One region of the Shinella sp. HZN7 genome, then DNA from elsewhere that is predicted to be linked to it. Evidence: riboswitches for the same ligand, from Rfam matches in the RefSeq annotation. Region 1 holds a riboswitch; each other region holds the start of a gene.
The links. Region 1 has a riboswitch for cobalamin ahead of shn_RS10480 (CbtB-domain containing protein). Riboswitches for the same ligand answer to the same signal wherever they lie in the genome.

Region 1 (4,206 bases):
GGCAAGGCCCGAGGTCTCGATGACGATGTGGTCCGGCCGGTTCTCCCGCTCCAGGAGCTTCGTCATGGTGGGGATGAAGTCGTCGGCGACGGTGCAGCAGATGCAGCCGTTGGTGAGCTCGATGATATCGTCCTCGCTGCAGGCCTCCGCGCCGCAGCCCTTCAGCACGTCGCCGTCGACGCCGAGATCGCCGAACTCGTTGATGATGAGCGCGATGCGTTTCCCCCCCGCATTCTGCAGGAGGTTGCGGATCATCGTCGTCTTGCCCGCGCCGAGGAAGCCGGTGATGACGGTGGCGGGGATCTTCTGTTGCAGCATGGCTCAACCCTTCATTTTCAGCGGCAGTCCGGCCGCGACAAAATAGACTTCAGGCACGAGGGCGGCGACCTGCTGGTGCAGCCGCCCGGCATGGTCGCGGAATTCGCGCGCCATGCGATTGTCAGGCACGATGCCGAGGCCGACCTCGTTGGAGACGAGGACGATGCGGCCGGGCGCCTGCCGGATGGCCTCCAGGAGGCCGGAGGATTCGGCGGCGATGTCCCGCTCTTCCAGCATCAGGTTCGTCACCCACAGCGTCAGGCAGTCGACGAGCACGGCCCTGTCGGCCCGCGCCACGTCCCTTATGCGCGCGGCGAGCGCCAGCGGCTCCTCATGCGTCTGCCAGCCATCGCCGCGATCCTCCCGGTGCCTTGCGATGCGCGCGCGCATCTCGTCGTCGAAGGCGCGGCCGGTGGCGATATAATGACGCGAGAGGCCGGTCTTAGCGACCAGCCTCTCGGCAAAAGCGGATTTTCCGGAACGCGCACCGCCCAGAACCAGGACGGCTCCGGGCGATGTCGATGTCATGTCAGGCAGCCTTGGCGATCTTCTCGTTGGCAAAGCCGAGCGAGAGGCCGAGCACGATCCAGAAGAACAGGGTCGTGGCCAGGGCGGCGACGGCGAATTCCGCGCCGAGCACGGCCGGAACGTTGCTGGAGATGTCGCCCGGCTGCGGCGCGCCATAGACCTGCGGCGCCGCGATCAGCACGATGCCGATGACCTTGGCGACGATGTTCTGCTTGAGGAACAGCAGGTAGAGGCCGGCCGCCGACAGGATGACGGTCGCGATCCACCAGACCTGGCGGTCGCCGAGATCGGCGGCGGGGAAGCCCGGAAGCTCCGGCGGCAGGCCGATGGCCGGCAGCATGTGCACGGCAAGCCACCCCGCCGCGCCCCAGAGCGCGCCGTTCGCCACCGTGATCGGATGGCCGGAAACGAGGCTGAGGCCGGCGAGCAGCAGGCCGAAGCCGGCGCCCGTGACGAGGTTGGCGAGCAGCGTGCCGGAGAACCGGCTCATGCCGAACATGATGCCGCCCTCCTCGTGGTCCTCGCCCTCGTGGGCATAGGCGACGGAGACCGGCGAGAGCGCCGAGGCGACGTCCAGGATGACCGCGCCGAGCGAAGAATGGTCCTGCGTCTGGGCGGCGCCTTCCGTGCCGGGCGTCGTGCCTTCCGCGGCGGGCGCGGCTTCGTCGCCGCCCTCGAACTCCTCGGCATGCAGGATGAGCGGAACGACACGGGCCTCCTGGGCGGCCGTCATCAGCACGCCGGAGAACAGCCCGGCCACCAGGGCGGCCAGGAGATAACGAACGATCATGTCAAGAACTCCTTAGTGGCAGGGAAAGCCGTAGGAGTGACGCGTATCGTGGGCCGTGTCGTGCAGCACGGCGGAATTCGCAAGGCCGGCACCGAAGACCAGGAAGGCGCCGAGCAGGAGAGCGAGGACACCGGCGACGAGACGATCGTTTGCGGAAAGGGTAACAGAAGACGTAGTCGAAACAGCCATGACAACCTCCGTGCAGGCAGCGGGGAAACCTCCCCAGGTCGGACGAAATGCCCTTACATTGGCTGGCAGGTCTCCTGGCTCGCAGCGTCCGGCGTCCAAAACGCCTGCGGGGCACCCTCGCCTTCCCAGGCTCCGGCATCGCGAAAAGGCGGACGATTCGTAGAGAAAGAGGCGTCCAACCTCTGCTGATCGCGATGCCACCCAGTGGCTTTTCCGGCTGGTCGTCAAGACGCGGGGCGAAGGCACCATTGCCCCTTTCCGCGCAGATCCTCCCGTCCGGATGGGCGTCCCTCGCCACTCTACAGTCGCGGGGTCGGCCGTGATTGCAGCGCCCTGATTGGGTCCGCCGCGTCACATTCCCATTTACTCCCCGATCCGTTTCCGGATCCGGGAACCATCCAATATTCCGGATGATTATGCTTCCGCCCCTGCGAAGTCAATCGACCGGCAGCGTCATCACCTGTGCTGAAACCGCCGTCCGGCCGTCGCGATCTCAATAGCCGGGGATGATCACCACGCCACCGCCGCCATTGTAATAGCCGTCGTCGCGGTAGTAGCGCTCGTAATAGCCGTCGACCGGGCCTTCGAGCACGTCATAGTCCTGCTGGTAGCGGCGCTGGCGATTCTGCCGGGCCTCGGCATATTGCGCCGCCTGCCGGAGGGCGCGGTACTGCTGGCGGGAGAGGTAACCGTCGGCGCGGTAACCGGACGAGCCCTGCCAGGCGGCGATCGCGGCGCGGGTGCGCGAGCCGAAGACGCCGTCGACGCCATAGGTGTTGAAGCCGAGCATGCTCAGCCAGCGCTGCGCCTGCACGCGGGTCGATCGATCCATATAGGCCTCGCGGCGATCGACGACCGGCTGCTCGGCCTTGCGCTCGGTCTCGACGGTGGCCGTTTCGCTTTCCTGCTTCGGCTTGGCCGCCTGCCGGGCCGTGTCTGCCAGCGCCGCAAGGCGCTCGCGCGCATCAGCGACGAAGCGGCCGTCCGGATATGCGTCGAGATAGGCGCGGAAGGCCTTTTCCGAACCGTCGAGCACGGCCTTCTGGAAGGTCTCCTCCTCGCGTTTCGCCGCATCGTCGGCCTGTTCTACGGCAAGGCCGCGGTTCTTCGTGTCCGCGTCCTGCGCTTCGTTTTCGCGGGCCGCGGTGTCGTTCGCCTGCGCGGCCCGTTCGGCGGCGGCCGCTTCCTCGGCGCGTTTTTCGGCTTCCTCGGCAAGGCGGGCCGCCTCGGCAGCCTTGGCCTCGGCGTCGGCAGCGGCCTTGGCGGCTTCCGCCTTCAGCCGTTCCACCTCGGCGGCCTTTTCCTCTGCAAGCTTGCGGGCAGCGGCGGCCTCCTCCTCGATCCGCGCCTTCTCGGCCGCGGCAGCCTTTTCCGCTTCTACGCGCCGGGTCTCGGCCTCGCGCCGGGCAGCGGCTTCCTCCTCCGCACGCGCCTTTTCCGCGGCGGCGGCCTCTTCGGCCTTCTGGCGCTCGGCCTCGGCCTTCAGGCGGGCGGCTTCCTCCGCCTTGGCCTTCTCGGCAGCGGCAGCGGCCTCCGCCTTCAGCCGCTCGGCCTCGGCGGCCTGCTCCTCGGCAAGCTTGCGGGCGGCCGCTTCCTTCTCTTCCGTCTCCGCCTTCAGGCGGGCGGCCTCTTCGGCGCGGGCCTTTTCCGCCGCAGCGGCTTCCGCGCGCGCCTTCTCCTCGGCCGCAGCCTTTTCCTCGGCAAGCTTGCGCGCCGCGGCGGCTTCCTCCGCCTTCTTGGCGTCCGCTTCCGCCTTCAGCCGCGCCGCCTCCGCCTCGGCTTTCACCTTCTCGGCTTCCGCCGCTTTCTGCGCGTCCTCTTCGGCCTTCAGGCGCGCGGCTTCCGCCTCGGCCTTCGCCTTCTCGGCGTCCGCCACCTTCCGCGCCTCTTCCTCCGCCTTCACACGCGCCGCTTCCGCATCCGCCTTGGCTTTCTCGGCTTCTGCGGTCTTGCGGGCCTCTTCTTCGGCCTTGGCCTTTTCCGCGGCAGCCTGTTCCTCAGCCTTCGCCTTTTCGGCGGCCGCCGCCGCGTCGGCCTTGGCCTTGGCATCCGCCTCGGCCTGCTCGGAGGCGCCCGTCGCCGGCTTCGCCTTGGCGGCGGCCTGCAGTTCGGCGATGCGCAGGCGCGCCATGGAGGCGAAGGTACCGTTCGGATATTGCTTCAGATAGCCTTCATATTGCGCGACATCGCTGCCGGCCGAGACCTTCTGCCAGAGCGAGAACTCCTCTTCCCAGCGTTTGCCGGCGCTGCCGGCCTCCTTGCCGGTCGCAGCCTGGGCAAAGGCGACCGCCGGCTGGCCGGCGAGCGACAACCCGACGATGCCGGCAATGCCGAGCCGCACCAGAACGGAGCGTGCGAGAGGTCCAGAACCCATATATCCC
Region 2 (4,206 bases), on a different replicon from region 1:
GCAAGGACGTTACCGGCTGGAAGGACCTGATCGAGACGGTGGAGGCCAAGGGGCTGAAATTCACCCTGCTCGACGACATGCGCGAGGTGCTGGCGGTCGGCCTCATGCTGAACGGCCACAAGATCAACTCCACCGACCCGGCGGAGTTGCAGCAGGCGGCCGAGACGATCATCGCCATGAAGCCCCATGTCGCGGCCTTCACCTATGACACGCGGCCGATGGTGCAATCCGGCGATGTCGCAGCCGGCCATTTCTTCGTCGGCGCGATGGTCGACGTCTTCGGCGACGAGAAGGACCTTGGCTATGTGATCCCCGAGGAGGGGGCGACCATGTACCAGGAGGACGTCTGCGTCTTGAAGACGGCTCCCAACAAGGAGAACGCCATCAAATTCCTGCAATTCTACACCCGCCCGGAAATCGCCGCGCTCAACGTCGCGCAGCAGACCAACGGCACGGCCAACGTGCCGGCGCGGGAATTGACCCCGGAAAAGATCAAGAATAGCAAGGAGATCAATCCGCCGGCCGAGACCATGGCGCGGCTCCAGATCTTCGAGGACCTGGGCCCGGCACTGCGCCAGCTCGATCGCGTCTGGACGCGCATCAAGACGGCGCAGTGAGCGCGCCGGATCCCCGCCCGTCTTTCTGGCGGGCGGGACTTTGGGGAGAGGGCGACGTGTCGAAACGCATTCTGAAGCTCGTTCAGTCCGACGACCTCCGGCGCTCCAAATCCGACAGGCTGATCGCCCACTATATCGAGCGCAACATCGCCGAACTGCCCTTCGAGACGGCGCGCTCCATCGCCCAGCGCCTCCAGGTCTCGCCCATGACCATCGGCCGGTATCTCCGCCGCATGGGGTTCGACGGGCTCGACGAACTGAAGAGCGAACTGCGCCGCGGCGGCTCCAATCCGGCCTGGGAGGTCAAGGGGCCGGTCGCCTCGCTGGAGCAGGACCGCAAGGAGGGAAAGCTTCTTGCCGGCCTCATCCAGCAGCAGATCGACAATCTCGGCCAGATCTACGCCATCACCAGCGCGCCCGAATGGCAGCAGACGATCGACGCGCTGATCGGCGCAACGGAAGTCTATGTCGCCGCCTATCAGAACGTGCGCGGCATCGCCCAGTATTTCGCCAGCCAGCTTTCCTATACGCGGCCGCGCGTGCAGTTCGTCGATGGCCTCAACGGCACCTATTCGGAACTTCTCGACGGCTCCGTCGAGGGACGGCTGCTCTTCCTGCATGACGTGCGCCGCTTTGCCGCCAAGGCGCGGCCGCTTGCGCTGGAGGCGCGGCGGGCCGGCGTGAAGGTCGTGCTGCTCACCGACGAGTTCTGCCCGTGGGGACCTGAGGTCTCCGACATCTGCCTTATCGTGCCGGGCTCGCACGGGCCGCTCTGGGACGGCGCGGCCACCATGACCGCCGTCATGGACCTCATGCTCAGCAACATCATCGTCGTCATGGGCGAGGCGGTCAGCGAGCGCGTCGATACGCTGACCCGCCTCCAGGACATCTTCGGGGATTTCGAGAGCTGAGCGCCTTGACGCTGCCAAGCGCGGCGGACTAAGGATGGATCGACGGTTCCCCGAAGGATGACTCCCAGGGGATTAATAGGGAACACGGTGCGGACGACCCAACAGGGACCCATTCCGTGGCTGCCCCCGCAACTGTAGGCGGATTGCCGCCTGTCCTTGGGACGCGTTTTGCGTCATGCCACTGCGGTTTTCCGCGGGAAGGCAGACAGGCAGCAGATATCCGTGAGCCAGGAGACCTGCCGTCAGAGCAACAATCCAAGTCACGGGCGGGGATGCCCGGAACAGGAGACGCCATGACGACCCTGGCTGCCGGAGACGGCAGGACTCCACTCGTTTTCTCCCGACCGCAATCGGTTCGCCTCCATCGGCTTACCGGCTGAGCCCGCACGCTTTCATTCATCCGGGAGAAACCCATGACCATTCTGCCTGCGGCCGCGCGTGCCGCATCCCTCGTTTTCGCCCTGGCCGGCGCCGCCGTGCTCGTCCTGTCGTCGGGCACGGCCCAGGCGGCCGCGACCCAGTATCCGCTGACGCTGGAAAACTGCGGCCGCAAGGTCACCTTCGAAAAGGCACCGGAGCGCGCCGTTTCGCTGGGCCAGAGCTCGACCGAAATCCTCTATCTCCTCGGCGTCGGCGAGCGCATGGTCGGCACGGCGGTCTGGATCGGCCCGGTGCTGTCGGGCTACGAGGACGTCAACGCCAAGGTCGAGCGCCTTGCCGACAACGATCCGAGCTTCGAGAGCGTCGTCGCCAGGAAGCCGGATCTCGTGACGGCGCAGTTCCAGTGGCATGTCGGCCCCGAGGGCATCGTCGCGACGCCCGAGCAGTTCGAGGAGCTGAACATCCCGGTCTATACCTCGCCTGCCGATTGCATCGGCAAGGACAATTCCGGTGGCGGCGACGGCGTGCGCAATACGGTCTTCACCATGGACCTGATCTACAAGGAAATCAGTGAGCTGGCGCAGATCTTTGATGTGCAGGACCAGGGCGGGAAGGTCATCGCCGACCTGAAGGCGCGCGAAGAGGCGGCCCGCAGGAAGATCGCCTCGGCGGATGGCAAGCTCTCTGCCGTCTTCTGGTTCTCCAGCGCCGAACTCGACATCGACCCCTATGTCGCCGGCCGCAACGGCGCGCCGGGCTACATCATGTCGGCGCTCGGCATCCGGAACGTCATCGAGAGCGACGAGGAATGGCCGACGGTCGGCTGGGAAACCGTCGCCAAGGCCGACCCGACGATCATCGTCGCCGGCAAGATGGAGCGCCGCCGCTTCCCCGCCGATGACGTCGCGGTCAAGCACGAGTTCCTCAAGACCGATCCCGTCGCGAGCCTGATGCCGGCCGTGAAGAACGGCCATGTCGTCGACATGGACGCCCAGGCGATGAACCCGACGATCCGCACGATCGAGGGCATCGAGGTGCTTGCCGACGCCATCGAGAAAGCCGGCCTCGCAAAGTGACGGCGGATCGCCCCATCCTGCTGCGCACGGGCGCCGCCTTCGCGGCGCTCGTGCTGCTCGTCGCCGCGCTCGGTATGGGCGCGGCGGTGGGCGAGACCGCCATTCCGCTCGATGTCGTGGCGAAGACCGTGGCGAACCGTCTCTGGCAGGCGGGGCACGCCATCGAACCGATCGACGAAGGCATCATCTGGAACTATAGGCTGAGCCGGGCCGTGGTTGCCGCCTGCTGCGGTTCGGCGCTCGCGCTCTGCGGCGTGATCCTGCAGTCGCTGCTGCGCAATGCGCTCGCCGATCCCTACATTCTCGGCATTTCCGCCGGCGCCTCCACCGGGGCGGTGGCCGTGGCGATCCTCGGCATCGGCGCCGGCATCCTGACGCTGCCGATCGGCGCCTTTCTCGGGGCGCTCGTCGCCTTCGGCCTCGTCAGCGCGCTTGCGGTGCGCGCGGGCCGCGGCACGGGGGCGATCATCCTTGCGGGTGTCGCCGGCTCGCAGCTCTTCAACGCGCTGACCTCCTTCATCGTGACGAAGGCGGCCAATGCCGAGCAGGCGCGCGGCATCATGTTCTGGCTGCTCGGCAACCTCTCGGGCGTGCGCTGGCCGGATGTCTGGCTGGCGCTGCCGGTCGCGCTTCTCGGCCTTGTCGTCTGCCTCTGGCATGCCCGCGCGCTCGATGCCTTCACCTTCGGCACGGAATCGGCGGCCTCGCTCGGCATTCCGGTGCGGCGGGTCTATGTCGTGCTGATCGCCGTCTCGGCGCTGATGACGGCCGTGATGGTCTCCATCGTGGGGTCGATCGGCTTCGTCGGGCTCGTCATTCCCCATGCCGCGCGCATGGTCGTCGGCGTCCGGCACGGGCTGCTGCTGCCGGCCTCGGCGCTGATCGGCGCGGTCTTCATGATCGCCGCGGACGTGCTGTCGCGCGTCATCATTCCCGGCCAGGTGCTGCCCATCGGCGTCATCACGGCGCTGTTCGGCGCCCCGGCCTTCGCGCTCATCCTCAGCCAACGGAGGTCGGCCCTGTGACCCTTTCGGCAAAAGGCCTCTCCTGGTCGGCCGGCGGCACGACCATCCTGTCGGACGTCTCGCTCGACGTGCGCCCCGGCGAATTTCTGGGCATCATCGGCCCGAACGGCTCCGGCAAGACCAGCCTGATGGCGCTGATGGCCGGCATCCGCAGGCCGCAGGCCGGCGTGGTGACGCTCGACGGCAGGCCGCTCTC
Region 3 (4,206 bases), 1.3 Mb from region 1:
TCCTACGCCTCGATCTGCACATCCCCGATGGGCCGCGAGCAGCAGGCGAGGATGTAGCCCTCCTCGATCTCGTCATCGAGGATGCCGCCATTGTGGCGCATGTCCACCTCGCCCGAAACCTTCATGACCCGGCAGGTGCCGCAAAGGCCACCCTCGCAGGCCGCGCCGATGCGCACGCCCGCAGCGCGCGCCGTCTGCAGGATCGTCTGGCCGGGCGGGCATTGGGCGTCCTTGCCGGCCATGGTGAAGGTCACGGTAGAAACGGCGTTGGCATCGATCTCCTGCTCGCCGGCGCCCGCGCGGATGGCGATCGCCTCCGGGGCGGGCGCGGCGGCCGGCTGGAAGCTCTCCTCGTGGTAGCGGTCCATGTTGAAGCCGCAGACTTTCAGCATGTCGCGCACGCCGCGCATGAAGGGCTCCGGGCCGCAGCAGAAGACGGTGCGGTCGCGGAAATCGGGCGCGAGCAGCGAGAGGCGCGCTGCATCGATCCGGCCACGCAGGCCATGCCAGCCGTCGCGCGGATTGTGCCCCTCGACGACGAAGCCGAGCGCAAGGTTCGGCATCTGGGCGGCGAGGCATTCCAGCTCCGCCTTGAACAAGAGGTCCTCGGGCTTGCGGGCACAGGTGATGAAGGCGACGTCGGACTGCGGCGCGCAATCCGACATCCAGCGCGTCATGGACATCATCGGCGTGACGCCGGAACCCGCCGAGATGAAGAGGTACTTTTCGGCGGGATAGCGCACGAGGGAGAAGTCGCCGAGCGGGCCGAAGGCCTTCAGGCGCATGCCGGGGCGCAGGGTGTCGAACATCCAGCGCGTGCCGATCGAGCCCTTCTGCGCCTTCACCGTCACGGAAACGGAGAAGGGCCGCGAGGGCGTCGAGGAGAGCGTATAGGTCCGCATGACGGGTTCGTCTTCCGACACCGGCAGCTCCAGCGTGACGAACTGGCCCGGCAGGTAGCGGAACCAGTTGTCGCGATCGGAGCGGAAGGTGAAGGTCATCACATCCGATGTCTCCACCGTGGCGGCGATGCATTCCAGCATGTGCTGGCGGTCGTTCCACGGATGAAGCTCGTCAAAGTGGCGGAAATGGCTGGCGATCGTCATGTCAGGCCACCCGCGAGAGCGGCTTTTTGGCGCCGTCGAGCCGGTCGATCATGAAATTCGCATACCATTCGACGAACTGCATGACGCCGCCCTCGTCCTCCGGCGAATAGGGGCCGGGCTGGTAGGCCGGGGAGCGGATGCCGAAGGCGTTTTCCTCGACGATGCGGCGGTCCTGGTCGTTGGTCTCGGTCCAGACATGGGTAAGCTCGTCGAGACGGTAATCGACGCCCTCGACGGCATCCTTGTTGACGAGCCACTTGGTCGTGACCTGCGTCAGCTCGGGGCCGAGCGGTAGCACGCGGAAGGTTATGGCGTGGTCGGCGAGCACGTGGTTCCACGTCGTCGGGTAGTGGAACAGCAGGAGCGTGCCGATATGGCTTTCCAGGACATCGTTGGAGAGCGGTCGCTGGACGGCGCGGGCACCGGACATGGTGTAGCTTTCGGCCTCCTGGATGAGCGGCATGCGCGCGGCGCGGAACTGGCCGGTCGGCGACATGCGGAATTCGCTCGGCAGGCCCGCCGCCTCGCATTTTTCCCAGTGCGCGGCGATGACGGGATCGTCCTTGGCACCCTGCACGCCGGTGGCGCTCGGGGCTTCCGGATAGGTGCGGCAGAGTTCGGGATGGTTGGCGGCGCAATGGTAGCACTCGCGGTTGTTCTCCCAGACGAGCTTCCAGTTGCCCTTCTCGACGATCGTGCTTTCGAAGGCGACCTTCGTCTCGCCGAGACGGTGACGGGCGAGATAGGGCTCGACCAGCGCGCGGAAGGCGGAGAAATCCGGCGCCTCGTCGGCGAGGCAGATGAAGATATAGCCGCCGACGGTTTCGCAGTGCACGCGCTTCAGGCCGTGCTGGCTCTTGTCGAAATCCTCGGCCATGTGACGGGCGAAGAGCAGCGAGCCATCCAGTTCGTAGGTCCACTGGTGATAGGGACAGACGAGCTTTGCGGAGGATCCCCGGTGCTGCGTGCAGACGCGCGAGCCGCGGTGGCGGCAGGAATTGTGCAGGGCGCGCACGGTGCCCGTGCGGTCGCGGGTGATGACGACGGGGTAGTCGCCGACCTGCACGGTGAAATAGTTGCCGGCCTTCGGGATCTCGCAGTCATGGCCGATGAACAGCCAGTCGCGATACCAGATCGTCTCCAGGTCCAGCTTGTAATGGTCGGGGTCGATGTAGAAGGCCTGCTCGAGGCTGTGGCCCTCGCGCCGGTTCTTGAGCTTGCGGAGCACGTCGCTGCTGATGTCCATGCCGGATCCTCGATATCAAATTGGGGATGAGGCGCACGGAAGGAGACGGCATCCGGGCGCGGGGGCGCACGGACTGCACGCTTCCCGGCCGCCCGCCGCAGCCAGTCACGATCACACCCAAGGCTGGTTTCCGGGCTCAGGAGCGTCCTTCCGGACCATCGCGGCGCCTTCCCGGACCTTTCCGTCCAGTGGCGTCTCGCCGCGCTTTTCTCCTCCACCGTTGCGGGGGCAGCGCCGGATTTCAACCGGCTTCCCAATTCTCCGCTCTTCGTCAGAACGGCACCTCGAGTGTTCTTATCTAAGCGCAAGATTCAGCAAACGACATGTCAGATAGCGACATGCCATTCCGATTTGACGACAGGAGACAAACGATGCCCGGCGAGATGTTCACGGTTGTTACTGCATATATTTCAATCAATTATGCCAAAATAACAGGCACCAAAGCCACGCCAGGGGCAACCTGGCGGGCGCGCCGACACAATTGTCATATTGCGACCCATCCGAAACATGCGGAAAAAGAGGGAGCGGCCCGGCAAGGAATGTTTAACGCCGTTTCCATAAACTTCACCGCATCGGGGCGTGAGGATGGAGTGCCGGCGCGTGCAGCAAACCAAGTTCCGTTATTACGACGCGGTCGCCTACAAGCGCGCGAACCAGCCGAAACCGGCCGTCCATACCGAGTTCCTGCGCACCGGCCGCATCGACCGGAACACAAGCTGGAGCCCGAGCGAGAAGCGATATCTCAGCTACCATGAGGTGGCCGAGCGCACCGGCCGCAAGCTGGAGAATGCCGGCATTGTCACGCATGACCGCATCAACGGCTTCCATCAGTCGATCCGCTTTCCCAAGCTGATCTTCCACCGTACGCTCGCCCGGACGCCGCATCTCGGTTATTGCCACATCACCGTCGCCAATTCCCGCTTCGCGGAATTCGAGAACGTGCAATGGGCCTTCTACATGGCCAATTTCTTCGCCGAGATCGGCGAGGAGGAACAGTTCTTCGCCGATATCTCGAAGAAGGCGGGGCGCATGTATTTCGCCGTCGCCATCACGCCGGCCGAGGAGGAAGGCCGGCTGCAGATCGACCGCAAGGTGCGCGGCAACGGCGTGCTCTTCCGCACCGACGATCCGAAGCTCGCCATGAAGAACGTGCTCATGCTCGGCGCACGCGACGAGGCGCTGCGCAAGATCATCCGCGCGCTTTAGGCTCCCTCCCCCTCCATCAGGCGGGCCGGTAGATCAGCCATTCCTTGCCGGCAGGCACCTCGTCGCCGCGGCCGTAGACGACGATCTGGTCGCCGCCCGCGCTGCGTGCCTCCGCCAGCGCGCGCTCGCAGGCCGAGGAAAGGTCGAGCGCGCTGTCGGCGCTCTCCGTCATGCACACGCCCGCCGAAAGCGTCAGGTGGCCGAGATTGCGGCCGGTGCGCGGATCGCGCAGCGCCACCGTCTGGAAGGCGGCGCGCAGGAGGTCGATCAGCCGTGTCACCTCGCCCGCATCGGCGGTGTGGAACACGAAGCCGAAGCGCAGGCCGTCGAAGCGCACGGCAAGCTCGCCGGCCGGGAAGGCCTGGCGGATGAGGCCACCATAGAAGGTGACGAGATGGTCCGATAGGGCCTCGATCTGGCCGGGGGAGAAGCGGCGCTCGGCATCCACCTCGGCAATGGCAACGCCGCAGAGCATCGGCAGGGAGGGATTGGCATAGACGCGGGCGAGCGCCTTGTTGAAGGCGCGGCGGTTGCCGAGCTTGGTCGGCGGATCGACGAACTTCATCGCCTCGAACTCCGCCATCTCCTTCTGGATGCCGTCCATGACGGCCGATTGCGCGGCAACCTTCTCCGCCATTTCCGCCGTGT
Region 4 (4,206 bases), 460 kb from region 1:
AGGCCTGCCGCTCCGCCACAAGGACTGGCGGCACTATCTGGACTGGGCGGTCGAAGCCTTCCGCCTGTGCTCCAGCGGCGTGGCGGACGGAACCCAGATCCACACCCATATGTGCTACTCGGAGTTCAACGACATCATCCCGGCCATCGCGGCGATGGATGCCGACGTGATCTCCATCGAGACCTCGCGCTCGAAGATGGAGCTTCTCGATGCGTTCCGGAACTTCCGGTATCCGAACGAGATCGGCCCCGGCGTCTACGACATCCACTCGCCGCGCGTGCCCGGGACCGAGGAGATGACCGGTCTCCTGTCGCTCGCCCGCCAGCGCCTTCAGGATCGCCAGCTCTGGGTCAATCCGGATTGCGGCCTCAAGACCCGCAAGTGGGAGGAGGTGAGGCCGGCGCTCGTCAACATGGTCGAGGCCGCTCGGCGCCTGCGCGATGCCGACGGCCCGCAGGACGCCGCGGTGACGGCGCGATGAGCCGCGCGCTCGAAGACACGGCGGTGCCGGGAGCGATCCCGGCACCGCCCAGCCGTCTCATCGCCCTGGTCTTTCCCGGCGATACGAACCATCACGGAACGCTCTTCGGCGGCGCGGGGCTCGCGCTGATGGACCGTATCGCCTTCATCGCCGCCACCCGCCACGGGCGCGTGCCTTTCGTGACGGCGTCCGTCGATCGCGTCGATTTCCAGGCCCCGGCGCGTGTCGGGGAACTGGTCGAACTCGTGGCACGCGTCACGCGCGTCGGCCGCAAATCCATGACGGTGGAGGTGGAGATGGTGGCCGAGGGCCTCGTCAGCGGCGAGCGGCGGCTGTGCACGCGGGGCAGCTTCAGCATGGTCGCCGTTCCGCCGCCGCATGCAGCGCCGGGCTGGTGCCTTCCGCCCGTGGCGGCGGTGCGGGAGGAGGCCGGCCTCGGCCCATGCGCGAGCGACATCGTTTTCGCCGACCAGGCGAACAGTTTCGGCCGCATGTTCGGCGGCGAGGCGCTCGCCGCCATGACCAGGGCGGCCTTCGTCGCGGCGACACGCCACGGCCGGCGCATCACGGTGCTCGCCGCTTCGGAACGGGTCGATTTCCGCGCGCCGGTCGCGGTGGGGGCGATCGTGGACACCGTCGCGACCGTCGTTCGCGTCGGGCGCACGTCGATGACCGTCGCGGTCGAACTGTGGTCGGAAGACCTGATGAGCGGCGCGCGCGCCTGCACGGCGAAGGGCCGCTTCGTCATGGTCGCGGTGGACGGCCGGGACCGGCCCGTTCCCGTCCGCCGTGACGAAACCGTTGATAAGCCATCATAGTGATTGACGCATTTTTTACCTCGTCTACTATATCTTGTGTTCGAGGTTCCTTCGATTCGAGAGGATCGAAGGCTAAGACGGGAATCCGGGGCGGCCATGATGGCCGCGATTGTCCGGAGCTGCCCCCGCAACTGTAAGCGGCGAGCATTCGTTCGAATAAGCCACTGAGGCGCCAATGCCTTGGGAAGGCGAACGGATGCGGCGACCCGCAAGCCAGGAGACCTGCCTCGTCCATGAACGTCCACGGGCGGGGTGTCCGGATGGCGAGCGTCGGGCTGCGGAAGGATGCCGCCCCGCCGTCTCCCCGATACCCTGCTGCAATGTCTCGGGGTGAGGTCATGTCGATCCTGTTTCCAGTTCCTCCGCGCGAGTAGGCGGCGCCCCGCGCCCGGCCGTCGGCAGACAGCCGCCCGTACCCTTTGAAATTCATCGCACGGCCATCGGCGGATGGCCGAACGATTTCCCATGCCTGATTGAAAAAAAACGAGGAAAGCCATGTCGATCACCGTCTATTCCAAGCCCGCCTGCGTCCAGTGCACCGCGACCACCCGCGCGCTCGACCGCCAGGGCATCGACTACAGCATCGTCGATATCTCCGAGAATGCCGAGGCCTTCGCCCTCGTGCAGGGCCTCGGCTACCGCCAGGTTCCGGTGGTCATTGCCGGCGAGCGGCATTGGGCCGGCTTTCGCCCGGACATGATCAGCGCGCTCGCCTGAGCCGGGGCCATGGCCGGGCTCGTCTATTTCTCCAGCCGGTCGGAAAATACCCGCCGCTTCGTGGCAAGGCTCGGCATCGACGCCCTGCGCCTGCCGGTCGATGCGGCGGAGGAACCGCCGGAAGTCGAGGAGCCCTTCGTGCTGGTCTCGCCGACCTATGGCGGGGGCGGGGAGAAGGGGGCGGTGCCGAAACCGGTCATCCGCTTCCTCAACAATCCGCGCAACCGAAGCCTGATCCGCGGCGTGATCGCGGCGGGCAACACCAATTTCGGCACGGGATACGCCGTCGCGGGCAACATCATCGCCGCGAAATGCGCCGTGCCGTTCCTCTACCGTTTCGAACTGCTCGGCACGGATGAGGACGTCGACAACGTCAGACAGGGACTGGAACGATTTTGGACACGATGAACTCTTTGGTGCCGCGCACGGGCGAGAAGCCGGCGAAGGTCCCGGAAATCACGGCGCTGGACTACCACGCGCTGAACGCGATGCTGAACCTCTACGACGAGGAGGGGAAGATCCAGCTCGACAAGGACAGGCAGGCGGCCAAGCAGTATTTCCTCCAGCACGTCAACCAGAACACCGTGTTCTTCCATAACCTCCGGGAGAAACTCGATTATCTGGTGACGGAGGGCTATTACGAGCAGGAGGTGCTCGACCAGTATGCCTTCAATTTCGTGCGCGATCTCTTCGACCGCGCCTACGACAAGAAGTTCCGCTTCCCGACCTTCCTCGGGGCGTTCAAGTACTACACGTCCTATACGCTGAAGACCTTCGACGGGAAGCGTTACCTGGAGCGCTACGAGGACCGCGTCTGCATGGTGGCGCTGACGCTGGCGCGCGGCAGCGAGGCGCTTGCCCGCGACCTCGTCGACGAGATCATGTCCGGCCGCTTCCAGCCGGCGACGCCCACCTTCCTCAATGCGGGCAAGAAGCAGCGCGGCGAGCTCGTGTCCTGCTTCCTGCTGCGCGTGGAGGACAATATGGAGAGCATCGGCCGCTCGATCAATTCGGCCCTCCAGCTTTCCAAGCGGGGCGGGGGCGTGGCGCTGTCGCTCACCAACCTTCGCGAGATGGGGGCGCCGATCAAGCAGATCGAGAACCAGTCCTCCGGCGTCATCCCCGTCATGAAGCTCCTGGAGGATTCGTTCTCCTACGCCAACCAGCTCGGCGCACGGCAGGGGGCTGGCGCGGTCTATCTCCACGCCCATCATCCTGACATCATGCGCTTCCTCGACACCAAGCGCGAGAATGCGGACGAGAAGATCCGCATCAAGACGCTGTCGCTCGGCGTCGTCATTCCCGACATCACCTTCGAGCTCGCCCGCAACAACGAGGACATGTACCTCTTCTCGCCGCATGACGTGGAGCGAGTCTACGGCGTGCCCTTCACCGAGATCTCGGTGACGGAAAAGTACCGCGAGATGGTCGAGGACGGCCGCATCCGCAAGAAGAAGATCAAGGCGCGCGACTTCTTCCAGATCATCGCCGAGATCCAGTTCGAGTCGGGCTATCCCTACATCATGTTCGAGGACACGGTGAACCGGGAAAACCCCATCGCCGGCCGCATCACCATGAGCAATCTCTGCTCGGAAATCCTGCAGGTCAGCGAGGCGAGCGAATTCAACGACGACCTGTCCTACGCCAGGATGGGCAAGGACATCTCCTGCAATCTCGGCTCGCTCAACATCGCCGCCGCGATGGACTCGCCGGATTTCGGCCAGACCATCGAGACGTCCATCCGCGCGCTGACGGCTGTTTCCGAGATGAGCCACATCTCCTCGGTTCCCTCTATCGAGAAGGGCAATGACGACAGCCACGCCATCGGCCTCGGCCAGATGAACCTGCACGGCTACCTCGCCCGCGAGCGCATCTTCTACGGCTCGCAGGAAGGCATCGACTTCACCAACATCTATTTCTACACGGTGACCTACCACGCCATCCGCGCCTCGAACCGGCTGGCGGTGGAGAAGGGCGTCAGCTTCAAGGGCTTCGAGAACTCGAAATACGCCTCCGGCGACTATTTCGACAAATATACCGAGGCCGAATGGCTGCCGGCGACGGAAAAGGTGAAGGCGCTCTTCGAAACGGCCGGCATCCATGTTCCGACCCGGGAGGACTGGCTGGAGCTGAAGGCCGCGGTCATGCAGGGCGGGCTCTACAACCAGAACCTCCAGGCCGTGCCGCCGA

Region 2: linked by a shared signal. The riboswitch ahead of shn_RS24675 (ABC transporter substrate-binding protein) and the one ahead of shn_RS10480 (CbtB-domain containing protein) in region 1 are both predicted to bind cobalamin.
Region 3: linked by a shared signal. The riboswitch ahead of shn_RS04020 (aromatic ring-hydroxylating dioxygenase subunit alpha) and the one ahead of shn_RS10480 (CbtB-domain containing protein) in region 1 are both predicted to bind cobalamin.
Region 4: linked by a shared signal. The riboswitch ahead of nrdH (glutaredoxin-like protein NrdH) and the one ahead of shn_RS10480 (CbtB-domain containing protein) in region 1 are both predicted to bind cobalamin.

Annotation. Positions count from the first base shown of each region.
Region 1 covers NZ_CP015736.1:2,169,316-2,173,521, forward strand. The annotation lists gene cobW (cobalamin biosynthesis protein CobW) at 1-318, opposite strand, end outside; gene cobU (bifunctional adenosylcobinamide kinase/adenosylcobinamide-phosphate guanylyltransferase) at 322-846, opposite strand; gene shn_RS10475 (CbtA family protein) at 848-1,636, opposite strand; gene shn_RS10480 (CbtB-domain containing protein) at 1,649-1,825, opposite strand; cobalamin riboswitch at 1,872-2,239, opposite strand; gene shn_RS10485 (peptidoglycan-binding protein) at 2,319-4,199, opposite strand.
Region 2 covers NZ_CP015737.1:497,512-501,717, forward strand. The annotation lists gene shn_RS24665 (spermidine/putrescine ABC transporter substrate-binding protein) at 1-617, shown strand, start outside; gene shn_RS24670 (MurR/RpiR family transcriptional regulator) at 674-1,528, shown strand; cobalamin riboswitch at 1,555-1,787, shown strand; gene shn_RS24675 (ABC transporter substrate-binding protein) at 1,942-2,985, shown strand; gene shn_RS24680 (iron ABC transporter permease) at 3,060-4,010, shown strand; gene shn_RS24685 (ABC transporter ATP-binding protein) at 4,007-4,206, shown strand, end outside.
Region 3 covers NZ_CP015736.1:831,062-835,267, reverse strand. The annotation lists gene shn_RS04025 (hybrid-cluster NAD(P)-dependent oxidoreductase) at 3-1,106, opposite strand; gene shn_RS04020 (aromatic ring-hydroxylating dioxygenase subunit alpha) at 1,108-2,352, opposite strand; cobalamin riboswitch at 2,456-2,654, opposite strand; gene shn_RS04015 (DUF6656 family protein) at 2,953-3,558, shown strand; gene shn_RS04010 (diguanylate cyclase domain-containing protein) at 3,575-4,206, opposite strand, start outside.
Region 4 covers NZ_CP015736.1:1,711,536-1,715,741, forward strand. The annotation lists gene metE (5-methyltetrahydropteroyltriglutamate--homocysteine S-methyltransferase) at 1-481, shown strand, start outside; gene shn_RS08305 (acyl-CoA thioesterase) at 478-1,299, shown strand; cobalamin riboswitch at 1,326-1,544, shown strand; gene nrdH (glutaredoxin-like protein NrdH) at 1,795-2,016, shown strand; gene nrdI (class Ib ribonucleoside-diphosphate reductase assembly flavoprotein NrdI) at 2,026-2,424, shown strand; gene nrdE (class 1b ribonucleoside-diphosphate reductase subunit alpha) at 2,421-4,206, shown strand, end outside.